DNA from 3 places in the Novosphingobium sp. fls2-241-R2A-195 genome. Region 1 is predicted to be linked to each of the others. Evidence: riboswitches for the same ligand, from Rfam matches in the RefSeq annotation. Region 1 holds a riboswitch; each other region holds the start of a gene.

Region 1 (6,576 bases):
ACAGCTTCCGGTTCAATGAACGCGTGATCTCCGGCTACGCCATGGCGACCGCGCGCATCGGCAAGGCGCAGATCATTGCCGGCGTCCGCGTGGAAGCCACCCGCAACACGATCGATGCCTACACCATGGACGAGGTGCAGGGCGCGCGCTTCACGACCGACACCAGCAGCTTCGCCAACGTGCTGCCCTCGATCCATGTAAACTACGACTTCGACCGCAAGACCCGCCTGCGCGGCGCGGTGTGGACCAGTTTCGCCCGGCCCGACATCGCCCGCATGAGCTCTGCCCGCGAATACAGCTACGATACCGACCCCGATGGCGACGGCGAGGAGAACTCCACCTCGGACTGGGTGCTGCTCGCGATCGAGCAGGGCAACCCCAACCTCAAGCCGATGCGCTCGCTCAACCTCGACATGTCGCTGGAGCATTACGCCGGGAACACCGGGTCGTATTCGGTGGCGCTGTACTACAAGCACATCACCAACTTCCTGTTCCGCTCCTCCTCCAGCAACATCCGCGACGGAACGCTGGGCGAGAACGTCGACCCTGCAGGCGTGGCGATCTCGATGCCCAACAACGGCAAGTGGGCCGAAGTCTACGGCGTGGAGTTCAGCGTGCAGCAGCAGCTGCCCTGGCTGCCCGGCATCCTCAGCTCGCTGGGCGTGGGCGGCAACCTGACGCTGCAGCGCTCGAAGGCGGTAACCGGCCTCTCGTGGCACCCCGAGGGCTACACCCTGCCGCTGATGGAAACGCCCGAAACGGTCGCCAACCTGCAGATCTTCTGGAAGCGCAAGGGCTGGGAAATCTACGGTGCCTGGAACTACCAGTCGGAGTTCATGGGCGGCATCAACGACTTCGGCAACAACCCCTACGAACAGGGCTACAGCTTCGTCGACCTGACCTTCCGCAAGACCTTCATGAAGAAGTCGTCGATCCAGTTCCAGGTCCGCAACCTCTTCGATTCCCACACATATTGGGAAACCGTCTCGTCCGGCACCGGCGCCAGCCGCGCCTATGTCAAGAACGGCCGCAGCATGACGCTCGGCTTCAACATGATCTTCTGAGGGGAACAAGGATGACTGCGACCCGAACCCTTGCCAGCGCGCTGTTGCTGAGCGCGTTTCCCCTCAGCGCGGCGGGGGCGGCTGATGCCGTTCCCGCCGCGCCCCCTGCGGTGATCCTCGCCCCGGCGACGGTGAACCCCGAGCGCATCGTGCTCAATCTCACCGCCGACCCGGCGAGCGAGATGGCGGTGACCTGGCGCTCGGCGCCGGGCTCTGCCGGGCAGGTGCAATATGCGGTGGCGACCAGCAGCCCGGACTTCGTGAAATCCCCGATGACCCTCGCCGCGACGACCGACGACGCCGTCCTGCCCGTGCGCGAGGACCCCGCCTTCCGTGCCGCCTATCACTCGGCGGTGCTGAAGGGCCTGCAGGCCGATACCGTCTACGCCTACCGCGTGGGCGACGGCACGCACTGGTCCGAATGGCTGCAGTTCCGCACCGCCTCGCGCGAGGCGAAGCCGTTCCGCTTCATCTACATGGGCGACATGCAGAACCAGATCCTGTCCGAAGCCTCGCGCACGCTGCGCATGGCCTTCCGGCAGGCGGGCGACGCGGCGTTCACGATCCATGCGGGCGATCTCATCAACCGCCACGACAGCGACGCCGAATGGGGCGAATGGTTCACGGCCGGCGGCTTCCTCTATGCCCAGACCCCGCAGATGCCGACGCCGGGCAATCACGAATACGTCAAGGACGAGACCGCCCGCGCCGGCTCCTCGATCAACGGCCAGTGGCGCCGCCAGTTCACCCTGCCCGAAGACGGCCCGGCCGACGTTCCCGCCAGCCGCGAAACCAGCTGGTACACCGACTATCAGGGCCTGCGCCTGATCTCGATCGATTCCATGCAGGTCGACCGCGATGAGAAGGCGAGGAAATCCATCATCAAGTGGCTCGATGGCCTTCTGGCGCACAACCCCAGCCATTGGACGGTGATGTTCCTGCACTTCCCGCTGTTCTCCAGCGAACCGGGCCGCGACAACCCGAAAGTGCGCGCGGCACTGAAACCGCTGATCGACAAGTACAAGGTCGATCTGGTGCTGCAGGGCCACGACCATGGCTATGCACGCGGCGCAATCGGCCCAGATGGCCCGACCACCGACGATGCCGGCTCAACGTATGCGGTGTCGGTGGCCGGTCCCAAAATGTACGATGTCGGCAGCTTGACCTGGGCGCGCAAGTCGGCGTCACGCACGCAGGCCTATCAAGTTATCGATGTGACTCCGGATCACCTGACCTACCGCGCCTACACTGCCACCGGCGAAGCGCTCGACGAAGTCTCGCTGCGTAAAAATACACGTTGACGGCCGGGATCTGGAAACCATCAGTTCGGAAGCAAGCTTTCCTCGCCGCGACGGACACCTTAGCCATCGCGACGAGGATTCTTAAACTGCCCGAGGATAGCAAAGGCGAGGTGTTAGAACTGATCGTGTCGATAGGCATGAAATCCTTTAAAAAATCGGGATATCGACAGAGTTTTGGCGCAGCCTTACGATCGACGAATGGTACAGCCCCCATATTGACAGTTACTTATAATTACCAATACCCGGCTGGGCAGTGCTCATAAGGTGCCTGTCAATCGCTACTGCCGTCGATCCTTAGCTGACACTCAGACTCGGATTGCCTACGTCTACTCCGGCTTGTCTGCTTTCTTTATATCCGCAATCTTTCCGCTGCGGCGCCGCGCGATATTTCCAAAAACATTCTGCGACCAATCAGACACTCTTGTGTCTTGGGAAGGGTTGGGATAGCGCGCTGTGCCTGCGCCCTCATCGGCGCGGACGAGATCGCGCCGGTGCTTCGAAAGAGGCTTAAAAGGGAACGCGGTGAGAGGGGTTTTTGCCCCTCGAATCCGAGGCTGTCCCTGCAACTGTAAGCGGTGAGCGCGATGCATATGCGCGGCGGGGCGAAGGGTCCTGCCGCCAGTCACTGGGCCGGACGCTGCAACATGCGAGGCCTGGGAAGGCCGTGCATCGCTGCGTTGACCCGTGAGCCAGGAGACCTGCCTGCGTCTGGTCGCTCATGCCGTGGTCCAGGGGGTGGCCAGGGCCCGGAATCATTCCGTTCGAGCGACGAACCAGCGGTGGAGGCCGCATCGGTTCGCGCAGACGGTCGCCCGCGGCGTCCGGCCGCAGGCGCGTGCCGACCGTCTTTATGGCGGCACGTCTCCCACCCAGTCGCAGGCGCCCGGGGGGAATGACGATGAATTTGATGACAACCGTTGCGCTGGTGCGCATCGCGACAGGGATCGCGACTGGCAGCGCAATGGTACTGGCGACGGTGCCAGCGCAAGCCAAAGAGGTCCCCGCCGACATCGCACCCGGCGGCTCCAGTGAGATCGTGGTGTTCGGACGCGGCGAGGCCAAGATCGGCACCGCTCATGCCGCCAGCGAAGGTAGCGTCGGCGGATCCGACCTGCTGGTCCGTCCGCTGCTGCGGGTCGCCGAACTGCTCGAGGCGGTGCCCGGCATGGTGGCGGCGCAGCATTCGGGCAGCGGCAAGGCTAACCAGTACTTCCTGCGCGGCTTCAACCTTGATCACGGCACCGACTTCACGACCTACATCGACGGCGTGCAGATGAACCTGCGTAGCCATGGTCACGGTCAGGGTTATCTCGATCTCAACGGTCTGATCCCCGAGGTCGTCGCCCGAGAGGATTTTCGCAAGGGACCGTACCGCGCCGATGGCGGCGACTTCGCACTGGCGGGCGCGGCCTCCATGACCACTATCGATGGGTTCGACCGCCCGTGGATCTCGGTCGAAGGGGGATCCTACATGTCGGGGCGCCTGGCCGCCGGTGGAACCGTCAAGGATGTGGCGGGTGGCAGCCTGACGCTGGTGGGGCAGGCGAAGCGCTATGACGGGCCCTGGCAGGAGGCAGAACACCTTCGGCATTACTCCGGCTTCGCGAAGTACACCGCGCCCACCGGCGGAGGCACCCTCGAAGCTTCGCTCCATGCCTACCACGCCACCTGGCGGCCGACCGAGCAGATCCCGGAGCGGATCATCGGCAGCGCGCTGTGTCCTGACGAGTTCTGCTCGCCCGATCCTTCGGCGCGCGGCCGCACCACACGCTGGGTTGGCAACATCGCGATGCGGCAGCCGAGCTGGAACGCGAATGTCTATGCCCAGTACTACAACTGGAACATGTATTCGAACCCGACGTACGCCGATCCCGATGGCACCAGTGCGCAGATCGACCAGTTCGACAAGCGCTGGATCGTGGGCCTCACCGCGCGCAAGCAGTGGGATGTGGACTCGACGCTGCAATTGAGCGTGGGAACCGAAAACCGCTACGATCACATCGGCAATGTCGGGGTAAATCGCGCAGACACCCGCGCCTTCCTGTCCTCACTGGGACGATACCACGTCGAGGAACTGTCCGGCGCGCTCTACGGTGAAGCGACCTGGAAGCCGGCGCGTGGCCTCAGGCTGACCGGCGGCATGCGGGCAGATTACTACCGCTACACGGTTCGCGCGCGAGATGCCGTGGCGGCCGATCTGGGAACCGGCAGTGGGCATGATTCCATCATATCACCCAAGGTATCTGCAGCCTACGAGATCGTCCCTCAGTTCGAGGTCTACGCCAACTGGGGACGCGGTTTCCACTCCAACGACGTGCGCGGCGCGATAAACGTGGAATCCCCCGTGCCCGTGCTCGTGCGCGGCACCGGCAAGGAATTGGGCGGGCGCCTGCAACTGGGCACCGTCTCGCTGACGGCCACGTACTGGTGGCTCGACGTGGGCAGCGAACTGCGCTTCGTCGGCGATTCCAACGCGGTGGAGCCGACTGGCGCCAGCAAGCGTCATGGCTACGAGGTAGTCGGGTTCTGGCGGCCGCTGCCGTGGCTGGCACTCGACGGCAGCTATGTCGCCAGTCACTCGCGCTACGACAATGGCGATCGCATTCCCAACGCGGTCGAGAACGCGGTCTCTGCCGGCGCGGCGATCGTGCTCGACTCATGGGAGGCGAGCGTGCGCGTCCGACATCTGGGGCCCTACCCGCTGATCGAGGACAATTCGGTGCGCGACAAGGGCAGCACGATCGTCAACGCCCGCGCCGCATGGAAGGGCCGCAAGATCGAGATCTACGGTGAGGTGCTGAATATCTTCGACAGCCACGACAAGGACATCGCGTACTACTACGAATCCTACATCCCGGCGTTCGACACCCATGGCCCGGTGGAGGGGCGTCTCAGCCGCGTGATCGAGCCGCGCACGTTCAAGATCGGCGCACGCTTCACATTCTGATCAAACGCCCTGCCCTGCCCCGCCGTTCGGCAGGGCAGGGCGTGGTCGTGCTGCGATTCTACTCAATGCGAAGATCCGTTCCGACCCTGGTTGGTCGCTCAATCGCCGATTTCCATTCCCCAGGTGCAGCCCGTCTGCTTTGTCGGTCACGAAGTAGGAATGGCACTATCTTGTCCGACTAAGTTTACATCTGCGGTGTGCGCGTCCACGATTTGCGTCCGCTTAGTCGCCGTTGGCATCGACCATAAATACAATAGGTTTGCCTCGCGACGTCGGATCCCATCCTGCCGACAATGCTGCTCGCACGCCGCGTGAAGCAATCGTGTCGTTGATATGCAATCGCCCTTTCGGCAATCCTTTCAACAGGCGCTTTGGCGCCGGAAATTCCAGCACTGCTTCACGTGGCATGTCGTGCTGACGCAGGGACACCGTCATGCCCTTCCAGCCATCGGAAGAAGATAATTGAGGGTCGGTGAGGAGTTCCCAGTCATATTTGAACCCATCGATTTCGACGGTGCCGCCACGGCCATGTTTGTGAAGCATGACATGCCTCTAGCATACCGGCAGCTACACTCCACCCTTCCCTCATGATCGTCGCCTGATACGCGCCCATTTCCTTTAGGCATACGGCGAACGCAGGCTGATTGCCTGTGCAGGCGGCGTCCTTCAGCGCCCGGCCCTTCCCCCCTCCGAAAGAAGGGAAGGATAGGGGCATTTCAGCCGCCCAACCAATCGCATATAATCTCGCCCTTGTGTCCTTCGGGGGCTAACGCCGCGCGCAAAGCTTCCAGCAGTGGAGCCAGTGTTTGCGTGAACGCGTAGGGCGGATTGACGATGAAGAGGCCCGCGCCGTTATAGATGCCGGGCTGCTCGCTATCGTAGAGCCAATGCTCCACCACCAGCAATTTCGGGATGCCGAGCTTGCGCAACTGCGCCTTCCATCGCTGGTGCGTGGCGCCGTCTTTCAGCGGATACCAGATCACCGTCACGCCATGCGCCCATTTGCGGTGAGCGGCGGAGAGGGTGGTGGCGATGCGTGCGCGTTCGTCCGTCTGCTCATAGGGCGGGTCGACCACCACCACCCCGCGCGCGGTGCGGGGCGGCACCATAGCCAGCCACAGTTCGTAAGCGTCGCGTTGATGCACGGCCGCACCGGTGCCCCGCATCACGCCGCGCAGGGTGTCAGCGTCTTCCGGGTGTTTTTCGTTGAGGATCAGTAAATCCTGCTCGCGCAAAAGCTGCGTCAGAAACTGAGGCGAGCCGG
Region 2 (6,576 bases), on a different contig from region 1:
TTGGCGAAGTCGAAATCGCCCGAGTGGAAGCGCGTGTGGACGACTTTGCCATGGCTGTAGTCACGCACCTCGCGGTTGAGATGCGACAATTTCTTCACCTCCTCGATGAAGAGGTCGATCTTGGCCGGATCGGCATCCTTCTTGAACTTGAGCATCACGACGTGACGGATCATCGGTCTCTCCCCTATCGCGCCCGCGCCGCGATTGGTTCGCGGGGACTCGGCGCTGCGGGAGAGAGACTAGCGCGGCGGGTTTCAGGCCATGCCTGTCAGATAAAACAGGTGCCAAAAAGCGCTCCTTACCTCCGGGCAACCGTTGCGCATCCGTCCGATTGCGTATCAAATCATTGCTACACCTCCTCCTCCAGTTGACGCGGGAGCCGGGCGGGTGTGTGCAAAATCCGCAGAGGCATATCGGCACCGTGCGGCCGGGCGGTATGCTGCAGGAGAGGATCAAGAGGTGGCCCGTCCCTTCGCGCCGCGTTTCGCGGTCTATGTCGCACTGGTGTTCATGCTGCTCGGCGTGCTGCAACTGGCTGCCAGCCTCGTGTTCTACCAGTCGATCGACCGGCAGACGCTGAACGAGGACCACGCGCGCCGCATCGGCGAACTGCTCGTCGTCAGCGACCGCATCCACTCCGCCGATCCACGCCTGACCGCGCCGACCATGAGCACGCGCCACCTCGCCGCCGCCGTCGGCAATACGCCCAGCGTGGCGACCGCCACGACTGACGAATCCCTCATCCGCATCGAGCGGCGCATCATCGAGTGGGAGCCTTCGCTGGGCGGGCGTTCGCTGCGGCTGGCCATGCAGGGGCCGCCGGGAGGCAAGTGCGATCTCGTCGGCGCGATCCGGCTGGCGGACGGGCACTGGCTCAACTTCCGCTCACGCGATATCAACGCGATGTGGCCGGTAGCGCTGCGGGCGACGGTGCTGACGCTTGCGACGACGGTGGCCTTCCTCGCCATCGGCCTCGTCGCGCTACACGTGCTGACCCGCCCGCTGCGCCGCATGAGCGATGCCGCCGACGCCATCGGCCGGGGCCGGCAAGTGGTCATCGCCGAGGGTGGCACCCCGGACTTGCGCCAGCTCGCCCACTCCATGAACCTCATGCAGGAGCGCATCGCGCGGCTGCTGCAGGATCAGGCCAGGTCGTTCGAGGCGATCAGCCACGACTTGCGCACGCCGCTCTCGCGCCAGAAGGTCGCGGCGGAACTCATCGACGATGCCGAACTGGGCGGGGTGATCCTTGCCAGCGTCGATGAAATGGAAGCCCTGCTCGCCTCGCTGCAGCGCTTCCTGCGCGCGCAGCACCTCGACGCCCAGCCCGAAACGCTGGACCTCACCGAAGTGGTCGCGCACGTGCTGCATCCTTACGGGACGCGCGCCCGCTTCGACGCCTCCGTCCCCACCCTCGCCCGGACCTTCCGCGAGCCGGTGGAACTGGCGCTGGCGGCGTTGGTGGAGAACGCCATCCAGTTCGGCGGCGAGGCTCAGGTCGCCGTGCTCCGCCACGAAGGGCACTGGCGCATCGAGATCGCCGATTCCGGGCCGGGCATCCCTTCCGCCTATTTCGAGGCGATCCTCGACCCGTTCTTCCGCCTCGACGCGGCGCGGGCGCGGGACACCAAGGGCTTCGGTCTCGGCATCCCGACCGCGCACCGGCTGATGGCGCGCTTCGACGGCCAACTCTCCTTCGCCGCCGCGCCCGAAGGCGGCCTGATCGCGCGCCTGGACGTGCCCCAGCCGCCGATGGGTTGACGCGCGCCCTTTCGTCATTGCGAGCGCAGCGAAGCAATCCAAGGCGGCGTAGTGCTGCCCTGGATTGCTTCGCTGCGCTCGCAATGACGAAGAGTTGGACGGGAAGGTTTGCCACTAGTCTTCGTGCGCTCGTACGGATAACGCAAGGCCGACGCAGCAGCCGGGAACAACCCGCCGCAAGACGCAAGGCCAAGGAGAGCGACCTGTGAACTGGTGGACTATCGACGAAACCCATGACCCTGCCCGCAAGAGCTGGGTTGAAAGCGCCGAAGGCCACCGCGACTTCCCGGTCCAGAACCTGCCTTTCAGTGTGTTCTCCACCTCAGAAGAGACACCGACGCGGATCGGTGTTGCAATCGGCGACCAGATCCTGAACATCCGTGCACTGGCCACAGCAGGCCTCGTCCCCGCAAACCTCGCCGAAATCTGCAGCGATGCGGACATGGCCCGCCTGCTGGCCATCCCCGCGCAAGACCGCCGCGCCCTGCGCCATGCCCTCTCCGACCTGCTCTGCGACGAAACCCGCCGCCCGGTCATCGAGCCCATGCTGCACCCGGTCGAAGCCTGCATGCCGCACCTGCCGACACGCATCGGCGACTACACCGACTTCTATGTCGGTATCCATCACGCCAACAACATCGGCCGCCAGTTCCGCCCGGACAACCCGCTGCTGCCCAACTACAAGCACGTGCCGATCGGCTATCACGGCCGCGCGTCCTCGATCCGTCCCTCGGGTGTTCCGGTCGTGCGCCCCACCGGCCAGCGCAAGCCGCCCGAGGCCGATGCGCCGATCTTCGCGCCGACTGCAAGGCTCGACTACGAACTGGAAATGGGCGTCTGGATCGGCAGCGGCAACGACCTCGGCGAGCCCGTGCCGATCACCGATGCTGCGCAGCATATCGCCGGTTTCTGCCTGCTCAACGACTGGTCCGCGCGCGACGTGCAAGGCTGGGAGTACCAGCCGCTCGGCCCGTTCCTGTCGAAGAACTTTCACTCGACGATCTCGCCATGGGTCGTCATGCCCGAAGCCCTTGCGCCCTTCCGCGTGGCCCAGCCGCCCCGACCTGAAGGCGACCCGCAGCCCCTGCCCTATCTGTCTGACGCGGATGATCAGGCCCACGGCGCGCTGGGCGTTATGCTGCAGGTCCACCTGACCACGCAGGCCATGCGCAAGGCCGGGCTTCCGCCCCATCGCCTCAGCCAAGGCCCGGCGACCAACATGTACTGGACGGTGAACCAGATGGTCGCGCACCATGCATCCAATGGCTGCAACCTGACGCCCGGCGACCTGCTCGGCACCGGCACGATTTCCGCTCCCGAGCGAGAGGGTTTCGGCAGCCTCATGGAATTGTCGCAGGGCGGCAAGTCGCCCCTCACCTTGGCCAGTGGCGAGACCCGCACGTTCCTGGAGGACGGCGACGAAATCTCCATCACCGCCACCGCCGCCGCAGAGGGCTTCGTTTCCATAGGTTTCGGAGAATGCCGCGCCCGCATCCTTCCGGCACGCTGAAACCAACACTTGCGCCCACCCCTGCCTCCCGGTATCCGCCGGGGACAAGATCGCGCCGGTGCCCCGCAAGGGGCTTAAAAGGGAAGGCGGTGGGAACGGTTCGCCGTTCGAATCCGCAGCTGTCCCTGCAACTGTAAGCGGCGAGCGCGATGCACATCGCTTCCCCCCTCACCGTGCGGGGAGGCAGCCACTGAGGCCGGACGCTGCGACATGCGAGGCTTCGGGAAGGCCGTGCATCAAGCTGTGACCCGCGAGCCAGGAGACCTGCCGGCGTCTGGTCGCTCTTGCCTTGGTCCAGGGGATGGCCGCGGCACGGTTCACCGTCTGAGCGACGACACGCATGCGGCTTAGGGGCCGCAGCGGAGCAGGTCGCCGGGCGTCTTCGCGCCTGTCCGTCGCCCCTGCCCCGCGCCGGCGCGAAAGCGCCGGTACGCCCCGCCGCGAGAAGTCGCCGGCGCGGGAGTTGAGAGCCTTGAGCAAAGTACCCACCACCGTCATCACCGGCTTCCTCGGCGCCGGCAAGACCACGCTGATCCGCCACCTGCTGCAGAACGCGAAGGGCCGCCGCCTCGCCCTCGTCATCAACGAGTTCGGCGACGTCGGCGTCGACAGCGAACTGGTCAAGGGTTGCAACGACGAGGCCTGCCCCGAGGACGATATCCTCGAACTCGCCAACGGCTGCATCTGCTGCACCGTGGCCGACGACTTCCTGCCGACGATGCAGAAGCTGCTCGACCGCGAGACCCCGCCCGACCACATCATCATCGAGACTTCGGGCCTCGCGCTGCCCAAGCCGCTGGTGAAGGCCTTCCAGTGGCCGGACATCCGCACCCGCGCGACGGTGGACGGCGTGATCGCCCTGATCGATGCCGATGCCGTCGCCGCCGGTCGCTTCGCTACGGACGAGGAAGCCCTCGCCGCCGCCCGCGCCGCCGATCCCAACCTCGACCACGACAGCCCGCTCGAGGAACTGTTCGAGGAACAGCTGGGCTGCGCCGACATGGTGGTGCTCAACAAGACCGACCTCGTCGATGCGGACGTGCTGGCCGAAGTCGAGAAGACCGTCGCCGCTGAGACGCGCCCCGGCGTCAAGATCGTGCGCGCGGACCACGGCGCGGTGGACATCGCCGCGCTGCTCGGCATCGTCGCGGCCGCCGAGGACGACCTCGACAGCCGCAAGTCGCATATCGACGGCCTCGACGACGATCACGACCATGACGACTTCGACACCTTCATCCTGAACGGCGGCGAAGTGGCGGACCTCGACGCGCTGCTGGCGGGCCTGAAGGACCAGATCGCCGCGCACGACGTGTTGCGCGTGAAGGGCATGGTCGCGCTGGCGGGCAAGCCCAGCCGCCTCGTGCTGCAGGGCGTCGGCCCGCGCATCCAGCACTTCTTCGACCGCGCGTGGAAGCCCGAAGAACCGCGCCGCACGCAGTTGGTGGTGATCGGCCAGAAGGGGCTCGATCAGGCCGCCATCGAAGCCGCGCTGGCAGGCGTGCTGGGTTCGGTCCCGGCGTGATTCCTTCTCTCTCCCTTCGTCATTGCGAGCGGCGCAGCCGCGCGGCAATCCAGAGCCGCGCGAACCGCCCTGGATTGCTTCGCTGCGCTCGCAATGACGAGCGGTGGGGAAGCGGACGGGCGTTGAACGAAGACCTCCGGCTCTACCCCCTCCTTCGTCATTGCGAACCCGCGCAGCGGGTGAAGCAATCCAGGGCGGTTAGCTCTGCCGTCAGCCCGGCGAGCGCCGCCTGATGCACCTGCTTTCCGCCACCCCGGGCACGATCTCCAACGGCGAGGAGGCGATCGACCTCGACCAGCCGCCGGGCGACATCGTCATCCTGACGGTGGCGGACAGCGAACTCGCCTGCTTCGCCAAGGCAGCGGCAGGGCTGCCGGAGGGCGCGCCCAGCGTCCGCCTCGCCAACCTGCTGCAGTTGCGGCACCCGTATTCGGTCGATCTCTACGTCGAGAAGGTGATCGCCCACGCAAAATTCGTGTGCGTGGTGCTGCTCGGCGGCAAGAGCTACTGGCCCTACGGCATCGACGAAATCGCCCTGATCGCCCGCGAGAAGGGCATCGCCTTCGCGGCCATCGCCGACGGGCGAGAGGATGATCCGACGCTGACGGTCGCCTCCACCCTCCCCGCCGAGACGGTCGAGCACCTCCGCGACTATCTGCGGCAGGGGGGCAGCGCCAATGCCCTCTCGTTCCTGCGCACCGCCGCGCGGCTGATCGGCGAGGATTCCGGCCAGCCCGACGACCCGGTGCCGGTGGCCGACGCGGGGCTCTACGTGCAAGGCGTGGACCGGCCGAGCTTGGCCGACTTGCGCGCATCATGGCGTCCCGACGCCCCCGTCGTGCTGCTGGTATTCTACCGCGCGCTGATGATCGCGGGCACGCTCGACGCCGTGGACGCGATGGTCGCCGCATTGCAGGCTCGCGGGTTCAACGTCGCCGCCGTCCATGTCCGGGCGCTGCGGGAGCCTTTCGCCATCGACCGGCTCGGCGGCCTGATGACCGAGATTGCGCCCGACGTGATCGTCAATGCCACCAGCTTCGCCTCCTCTTCCTCGGGCGAGCCGCGCGTCGGCGGGGTTCTCGAACGCGCCGACTGCCCGATCCTGCAGGTCGCTTTCGCGGGTGTCGAGGAAGCGGACTGGCAGGCCGCCGCACGCGGCCTCGGCCCGCGCGATCTGGCTATGAACGTGGCGCTGCCCGAACTCGACGGCCGCCTGTTCACCCGCGCCGTCGCCTTCAAGGCGGCCGAACGCTTCGACGAAGTGACGAAGTGCGGCATCGTCGTCCCCCGCGTCGCGCCGGACCGGGTGGCGTTCGTCGCCCACCTCGCCGCCAACTGGGCGAGCCTGCGCCGCACCGCGCCCGCGCAGCGCAAGGTGGCGCTGGTGCTGGCGAACTATCCCAATCGCGACGGGCGGATCGGTAACGGCGTCGGCCTCGACACGCCCGCCAGCGCGGCCTCGATCCTCTCCAGCCTTCGTGCCGCCGGATACGATACCGGCGGCGCGCCCGAGGACGGGCAGGCGCTGATGCGGCTGATGACCGGCGGGGTGACCAACGACTTGACCTCGCTGGATCGACCCGGCGAGATTTCGCTGCCGCTGGCCGACTACGAAGCCGCCTTCGCCGAGGTGCCCGAAGGCGCGCGCGCGAAGATGCTGGAGCGCTGGGGCCTACCCTCTGCCGATCCGTTCGTAAAAGACGGCGCGTTCCGCCTTGCCGTCCACCGCTTCGGCAATGTCTGCGTCGCCGTGCAACCGGCGCGCGGGTACAACATCGACGCC
Region 3 (6,576 bases), on a different contig from region 1:
TGGCGCCGGTGGCAGCCTTGGCTTCGTGGACCGAGTTGTACTGGGGCAGACCGATGTGGGTCTGGCCGCCCTTGCCGGGGGTCACGCCCGCGACCATCTGCGTGCCGTAGTCGAGCGCAGCCTGGGTGTGGAAGCTGCCGGTCGCGCCGGTCATGCCCTGGGTGATGACCTTGGTGTTCTTGTTAACGAGGATCGACATCGGTTTTCCTGTTCCTGATCGTGGAAGCAGCCGGATTGGGCCGGGGAGGTTCCAAGAAACTATTTTGCCCCCGCGCTACCCATCATTGTGAGAGTATCAACAATGAGGGGCAGTCGCGGGGGCGGTATTCAAAAACTCAGGCGAGGGTGCCGTCGATGCCCTTGCAGGCGACCAGCAATTCCTTGACCGCGTCGACCGAGACCTGGAGGTTGCCCTTGGCTTCCTCGTCCAGTTCGATCTCGACGACTTCCTCCACGCCGTTCGCGCCGATGACTGCGGGCACGCCGACGTAGAGGCCGTCAACGCCGTACTGGCCATCGACATAAGCCGCGACGGGCAGGATGCGCTTCTGGTCGCCCAGGTAGGCTTCGGCCATGGCGATGCCCGAGGCGGCCGGTGCGTAGAACGCCGAGCCGGTCTTCAGCAGGCCGACGATCTCGCCGCCGCCCGAACGGGTGCGCTGCACGATCGCGTCGATCTTTTCCTGCGTGGTGCGGCCCATCTTGATGAGGTCCGGAACCGGGATGCCGTTGACGGTCGAGTACTGCACGACCGGGACCATGGTGTCGCCGTGGCCACCGAGCACGAAGGTGTTCACGTCGCGGATCGAGACGCCGAATTCCCATGCCAGGAAGGTCGAGAAGCGGGCCGAGTCCAGAACGCCGGCCATGCCGACGACCTTGTTGTGCGGCAGGCCCGAGAATTCGCGCAGCGCCCAGACCATCGCGTCGAGCGGGTTGGTGATGCAGATCACGAAAGCGTCGGGTGCGTTGGCGGCGATGCCTTCGCCGACCGACTTCATCACCTTGAGGTTGATGCCGAGCAGGTCGTCGCGGCTCATGCCGGGCTTGCGGGCGACACCGGCGGTGACGATGATGACGTCGGCGCCGGCAATGTCGGCATAGTCGTTGGTGCCGGTGATCTTGGCGTCGAAGCCTTCGACCGGACCACACTGCGAGAGATCGAGAGCCTTGCCCTGCGGGAGACCTTCAGCGACGTCGAACAGGACGATGTCGCCCAGTTCCTTCTGCGCCGCGAGGTGCGCCAGCGTACCGCCGATGTTGCCGGCGCCGATAAGGGCAATCTTCTTACGAGCCATGATCCGTTCGTGTCCTTCCCGAGGGCGGGATTTCTCGGACTTCAAGGCGGCCTGCGCTAATCCCGCAAATGGCAGGTGCCGGTGTTTGCGAGGGCGGCCCTACGCCCCTTGGAAGACCATTGCAACCGGCAAAGGGGTCTTTGCATCAGCTTTTATCTGATAATAGTTCGCAATTGCAATAAAGGGGGTGAAATGGCGGAAATCGCCTGTTTGTTCACCTGTCGGCAATGTTGCGAAAGGGTTTAGCGGCGCTGGGGATGGTATCGAACGGGGATATGGCGAGCGCAAGTCGCTTTGGGTGCGACTCGTCGAAACTCTCATCCTCCCTGTCGCGAAGCGATGGGGAGGGGGACCGCCGACGTAGTCGGTGGTGGAGGGGGATTGCAACCCACCCCTCCGTCAGTCGCTTCGCGACTGCCACCTCCCCATCGCTTCGCGACAGGGAGGATTAAGCGTTCAACTCGCGAGGCGCTTTGCCAGAGCGGCGGCCATGCGGCGGTCGAGGTGGCGGCAGATGCCGAGCCAGCGGGCGCGCGCGCTCGTGTCGCCGCGATCGTGGGCGGCTTCGGCCTCTATGCGGGCCTGCTCGGCGGCGGCGAGGCCGTGCCGGGCGAAATGCATGAGGGCCTCGGCGATACCTGCGTCGATGGCGGTCGCCTTGGCAACGGTGCGCAGGGATGGGCGCGTTCCCGCATTGTCGTTGACCGCGCCCAGCGGCGCGCCGGTGCAGAGCACTCCGGCAATGGCCGGCATCGTCCCGTTCATGGCGGCGGCGAAGCGGATGGTCATGGGCGGATAGTCTCTCTTCTTGGTGGGTGTCGACGGATCAACCCTCTACCCCGGCAGCGATGAACCCATCATGCAGGGACGTGGTTTCTCAAGTCTTGACGATACCACCTAGGGACATTCCCCGGGTGCCTCCGTTGCAATCGATTATCTTCAATTTGCGGGCTGGGTGATCCAGCGGCCGGAGTTTGCGTACTCGGCCTTGATGCCCTGCGAACCCGGCAGATTCCGGGCGGTATAGAGCGAATCCCCGCCGCGCTGCTGCACTTCGCTGGAATAGGCGGGGCTGGGCTGGATGGGCGTGGTCGGGCTGGTTGCCTGCGCGACCGGCTCCGCCTTCGCGGGCTGGGCCGTGCCGAATGCGCGCTGGACGGCGAGCGGGTCGAGCGCCGCTGCTGCAGCGGCGGCATCGGCGCTGTCGTCATGGCGGTGCGGAGCGGCCATCGGCTCGCCGCCGAGGTAGGCGAAACGGAACGTCGCCGCGCTGCCCGCCGCGCCGCGCAGCGCGTAGAAGCGGTGCGCGCCGATGGTGGAAAGGTATTGCAGGCTCGGCGCCCAGTAGGGGTGCACCTGGACAGTATGATAATGCGTGGCGAGGCCGATCGGCGTGTAGACGTAGCCTGCCAGCGCCTGGCGCGCGACGTTTTCGGCGCGGTCCCAGAACATGCGCTGCGGGCGGCGGGCGAGCGAGCCGTCGCAGGTGAACGAGAACTGGCAGCCGGTCGAACGTTCCGACCCCTCGTAGACGACGCCGCAGACGGTCTTGGGATAAGCCGGGTGGGCCATGCGGTTGAGCACGACCTGCGCCACCGCGCGCTGGCCCGCGTCGGGCTCGCTCGCGGCTTCGTAGTAGATCGCGGCGGTCATGCACTGCAGCGCGCGGGTGCGGTCGACGCCGGAGTTGTCGATGTAGATCGGCCGCGCGGTAGCCAGCGGGCCCGAGACGCTGTCGTCGGCGTCGGAGCGGATGCCTTCGCCGACCTGAAGCGGGGCCTTCTCGGCTTCGAGGTAATAGAAGGCCGAGCCGGGGAAGCTGGCGCCCGCCTGCTCGAACGGCATGGGCAGTGCTTCGGCGCCTTGCGGGGCGGCGTCGGCGATGGCGAAGCTGTCCCAGCCTTCCGGCGCGGCGAAGGCGGGAAGGGCGACGGCGGCGAGCGCGGTCACTGCAAAGGTCCAGCGGCGGCGCAGGACGACCGGGCGGTGCCCGACACCGCGGGCGCGGCGCGGGTAGCGGCCGACGAAATCGCGCGGGCGTTCGAACGGAGCGCCTTGCGAATCCATCACCGGCGCCGGGGCGGCGTCTGGTCCGGGAATGGAAGGGGCAGGGCTCACTCGGTTCCTTTCGGCCGCAATTCGGCAGCACCGGCCTAGCCTGTGTCCGGTGCGCGCGCATCCGGGCATTCCGGGCCGTCCCGTTGCGGTACAGCCACGCTCTGTACGCATAAGGGCTTAAGATTTGGCTGCGCCCTGTCGTCCCGGACTTGATCCGGGACCGCTGGCCGTGAACGGCTGTCCTTGCGGCGTGGCGCCTTGCCCATGGCTCGAGCCTAAAGACCGCCACCGGCCCCGGATCAAGTCCGGGACGACGAACGCTTGCCAACCCCTGTATGCCGCACTATCCGCGCGGTTACGTCATGGGTTGCCCGCAAGGGCCTAAGAGGGAAGCCGGGTGCGAATACCGGCGCTGCCCCCGCAACTGTGACCGGGGAGGCCGCCTCCACCATGCCACTGGCCCGTATGAGGGCCGGGAAGGCGGATGGCGCGACTGACGATCCGGGAGCCAGGAGACCTGCCCGAGACGGTCGTTCCGCAGCCGGACGGGGTTCTTCCGGATGCAGCGAGTGTGACGCGCGATGAGGAAGGCGCGCATGCCTCCGCCGTGAACGGCACAAGCACGTTCAAAGGTTCGGAGGACATATGAAGTATCTGTTTCTGCTCGGCACCGCGCTTGCGGTGAGTACGCCTGCGCTGGCACAGGACGCGGTTGCGATCGGCGAGCAAATGGCGGCGGGCGACCGTGCGATGGCGCGCACCGACATCACCGTCACCGCGACCCGTGAGCCGACCCCGATCACACAGGTCGGCCAGTCCGTCAGCGTCGTCACCCGCGACCAGATCGAGCGCACGCAGGCGACCACCGCCACTGACGTGCTTGCCCGCATCCCCGGCATCTCGACCGTGCAGTCGGGCGGTTTCGGCCAGCCCGCGAGCGTTTTCGTGCGCGGTGCCGAGAACGCGCAGTCGCTGGTGCTGATCGACGGTGTGCGCATCAACGATCCCGGCGACGTCGGCGGCGGCTTCGACTTCGGCGCGCTGCCGATCGGCCAGTTCGACCGCGTCGAGGTCGTGCGCGGGTCCTCGGGCGTGCTGTGGGGCAGCCGCGCGGTGGGCGGCGTCATCAACTTCATCACCGCCCGCCCGACCGAACAGTGGACCGCGCGCGGCCAGGCCGAATATGGCTGGCGCGACCGCAAACAGGCGAGTGTCTCGGCGGCGGGTCTCGTCGGCCCGGTCGGGCTGACGCTGGGCGGAAACTGGCTCAAGGGCGACGGCTTCTCGGCCTTCAACGAGCGCCGCGGCGCCACCGAGAAGGACGGCTTCGAGAGCAAGAGCGCCAATGCCCGCGCCTCGATCGAGTTCGCGCCCGGCCTCTCGGCCGATGCGGGCGGGTTCTATACCAAGGCGAACTACGACTACGACAACACCGGCGCCGATGCCCTCAACGTCGGGATGAAGCGCGATACGCTGGGCTATGCGAACCTGCGCTATGCGGGCCTCGACGGGCGGCTGAACGCGCGCGTCGGCTATGGCATCAACGACACGCGCCGCATCTCCGACGACGCGGTGTTCGGCCCCTACACCACCAACGGCCGCACCGAGCGCTTCGAGGGCCAGGTCAGCTTCGCGCCCATCGAGCAGGCCAGCGTACTGGTCGGCGGCGAGACCGAGAAGCAGAAGTTCGACGACAATTACGGCTCGAAGGATTCGACCACCATCGACAGCCTGTTCGGCAACCTGACGCTGCGTCCGTTCGCCGGCCTGACGTTGAACGGCGGCCTGCGCTACGACGACAACTCGGACTTCGGCGACCGCACGACCTTCGCTGCCAACGGCGCCTGGGTGATCGGCGGCGGCGACAGCGCCCCGGTCCTGCGGGCCAGCTACGGCGAGGGTTTCAAGGCGCCCTCGCTCTACCAGCTCTACACCAACGCGGGCTTCCGCGCGCTCGATCCCGAGACGTCGAAGAGCTGGGATGTCGGCATCGAGCAGCCTTTCGCCGAAGGGACCGGTCGCTTCACGCTGACCTACTTCGATCGCAAGACGAAGAACCTGATCGACTACGACCTTGCGAACTTCAATTACTACAACGTCGGCCGCTCGCGGGCGCAGGGTGTGGAACTGGGGATGCAGGTGACCGACTGGCAGGGCTTCGACGTGAACCTCGCCTATACCTACCTCGACGCCGTCAACGAGGACACCGGCGCGCAGCTGGCGCGTCGTCCCAAGAGCAATCTCTACGCCAGCATCGACAAGGCGTGGGCGGTCGGTCTGAAGCTGGGCGCGGACCTGCGGGTCGGCGGCGGGCGCTACGACGATACCGCGAACACGCAGTACGTTGGTGGCAACGTAGTCGTGGGCCTGCGCGGCGCCTTCGCGGTGACGCACAATGTCGAGGTCTATGGCCGCGTCGAGAACCTGTTCGACGAGCATTACGAAGTGGTGCGCACGTACGGCACGCCCGGCCGCTCGGCCTATGCCGGCATCCGCGTGAAGATGTGAGCCAAGGGGCGGTTCCCGGCAGGCGTCGTCCCGGACTTGTTCCGGGACCGCTGGCCGTGGACCGCCCTCCTTGCAATGGTTCCCTGACCCCTCGTCATTGCGAGCGCAGCGAAGCAATCCAGGGAGGTTTGCGCGGCCCTGGATTGCTTCGCTGCGCTCGCAATGACGGCGGAGGGGGAGCGCAAGCGGGCTTCGGGTGGCTTGTCGTTACCGCGCTGCTCCTGACGCTCGCCGCCTGCCAGCCGTGGTCGGACCCGCCGGTCGAGGGATCGGTGCGGCCGCGCATCGTTTCGCTCAACCCCTGCACCGACGCGGTGCTGGCGGAGGTGACGTCGCCGGGGCAGCTGCTGGCGATCTCCCACTATAGCCACGATCCCTCGGCCAGTTCGATGGATCTCGCCCGCGCCGCGCAGTTCGCCGAAGTGTCGGATGCGGTGGAGGATGTCGTCGCGCTCGAACCTGACGTGGTGGTGGCGAGCAGCTACACGCCGCCGGCCACCGCGCAGGCCCTGCGCGACATGGGGCTGGAGGTCGTGCTCGAGCCGCTTCCCGCCGACCTTCCCGAAGCGCTCGCGCAAGTGCGGCGGCTGGCGAAGCTGGCGGGCAATCGTTCGGAAGGGGAGGAACTGGCCGGGCGGATGGAGGCCGCCGTCGCCCGTGCCAAGCCGCCGACCGGCGTGCGGCCGGTGCAGGCGCTGCTGTGGGAATCCGG

Evidence for each region. Region 1 has a riboswitch for cobalamin ahead of QRN25_RS15525 (TonB-dependent receptor). Riboswitches for the same ligand answer to the same signal wherever they lie in the genome.
Region 2: another riboswitch for cobalamin. It lies ahead of cobW (cobalamin biosynthesis protein CobW); the one in region 1 lies ahead of QRN25_RS15525 (TonB-dependent receptor).
Region 3: another riboswitch for cobalamin. It lies ahead of QRN25_RS01835 (TonB-dependent receptor domain-containing protein); the one in region 1 lies ahead of QRN25_RS15525 (TonB-dependent receptor).

The regions. Positions count from the first base shown of each region.
Region 1 is NZ_JARVRY010000021.1:70,288-76,863, forward strand. It holds gene QRN25_RS15515 (TonB-dependent receptor) at 1-1,064, shown strand, start outside; gene QRN25_RS15520 (purple acid phosphatase family protein) at 1,076-2,365, shown strand; cobalamin riboswitch at 2,838-3,085, shown strand; gene QRN25_RS15525 (TonB-dependent receptor) at 3,258-5,312, shown strand; gene QRN25_RS15530 (hypothetical protein) at 5,535-5,855, opposite strand; gene QRN25_RS15535 (23S rRNA (adenine(2030)-N(6))-methyltransferase RlmJ) at 6,029-6,576, opposite strand, start outside.
Region 2 is NZ_JARVRY010000006.1:21,051-27,626, forward strand. It holds gene QRN25_RS05400 (Dabb family protein) at 1-173, opposite strand, end outside; gene QRN25_RS05405 (sensor histidine kinase) at 460-1,761, shown strand; gene fahA (fumarylacetoacetase) at 1,967-3,271, shown strand; cobalamin riboswitch at 3,316-3,557, shown strand; gene cobW (cobalamin biosynthesis protein CobW) at 3,744-4,793, shown strand; gene cobN (cobaltochelatase subunit CobN) at 5,026-6,576, shown strand, end outside.
Region 3 is NZ_JARVRY010000002.1:221,978-228,553, reverse strand. It holds gene sucD (succinate--CoA ligase subunit alpha) at 1-199, opposite strand, end outside; gene mdh (malate dehydrogenase) at 336-1,298, opposite strand; gene QRN25_RS01845 (hypothetical protein) at 1,755-2,087, opposite strand; gene QRN25_RS01840 (cell wall hydrolase) at 2,238-3,416, opposite strand; cobalamin riboswitch at 3,704-3,895, shown strand; gene QRN25_RS01835 (TonB-dependent receptor domain-containing protein) at 4,002-5,864, shown strand; gene QRN25_RS01830 (ABC transporter substrate-binding protein) at 6,008-6,576, shown strand, end outside.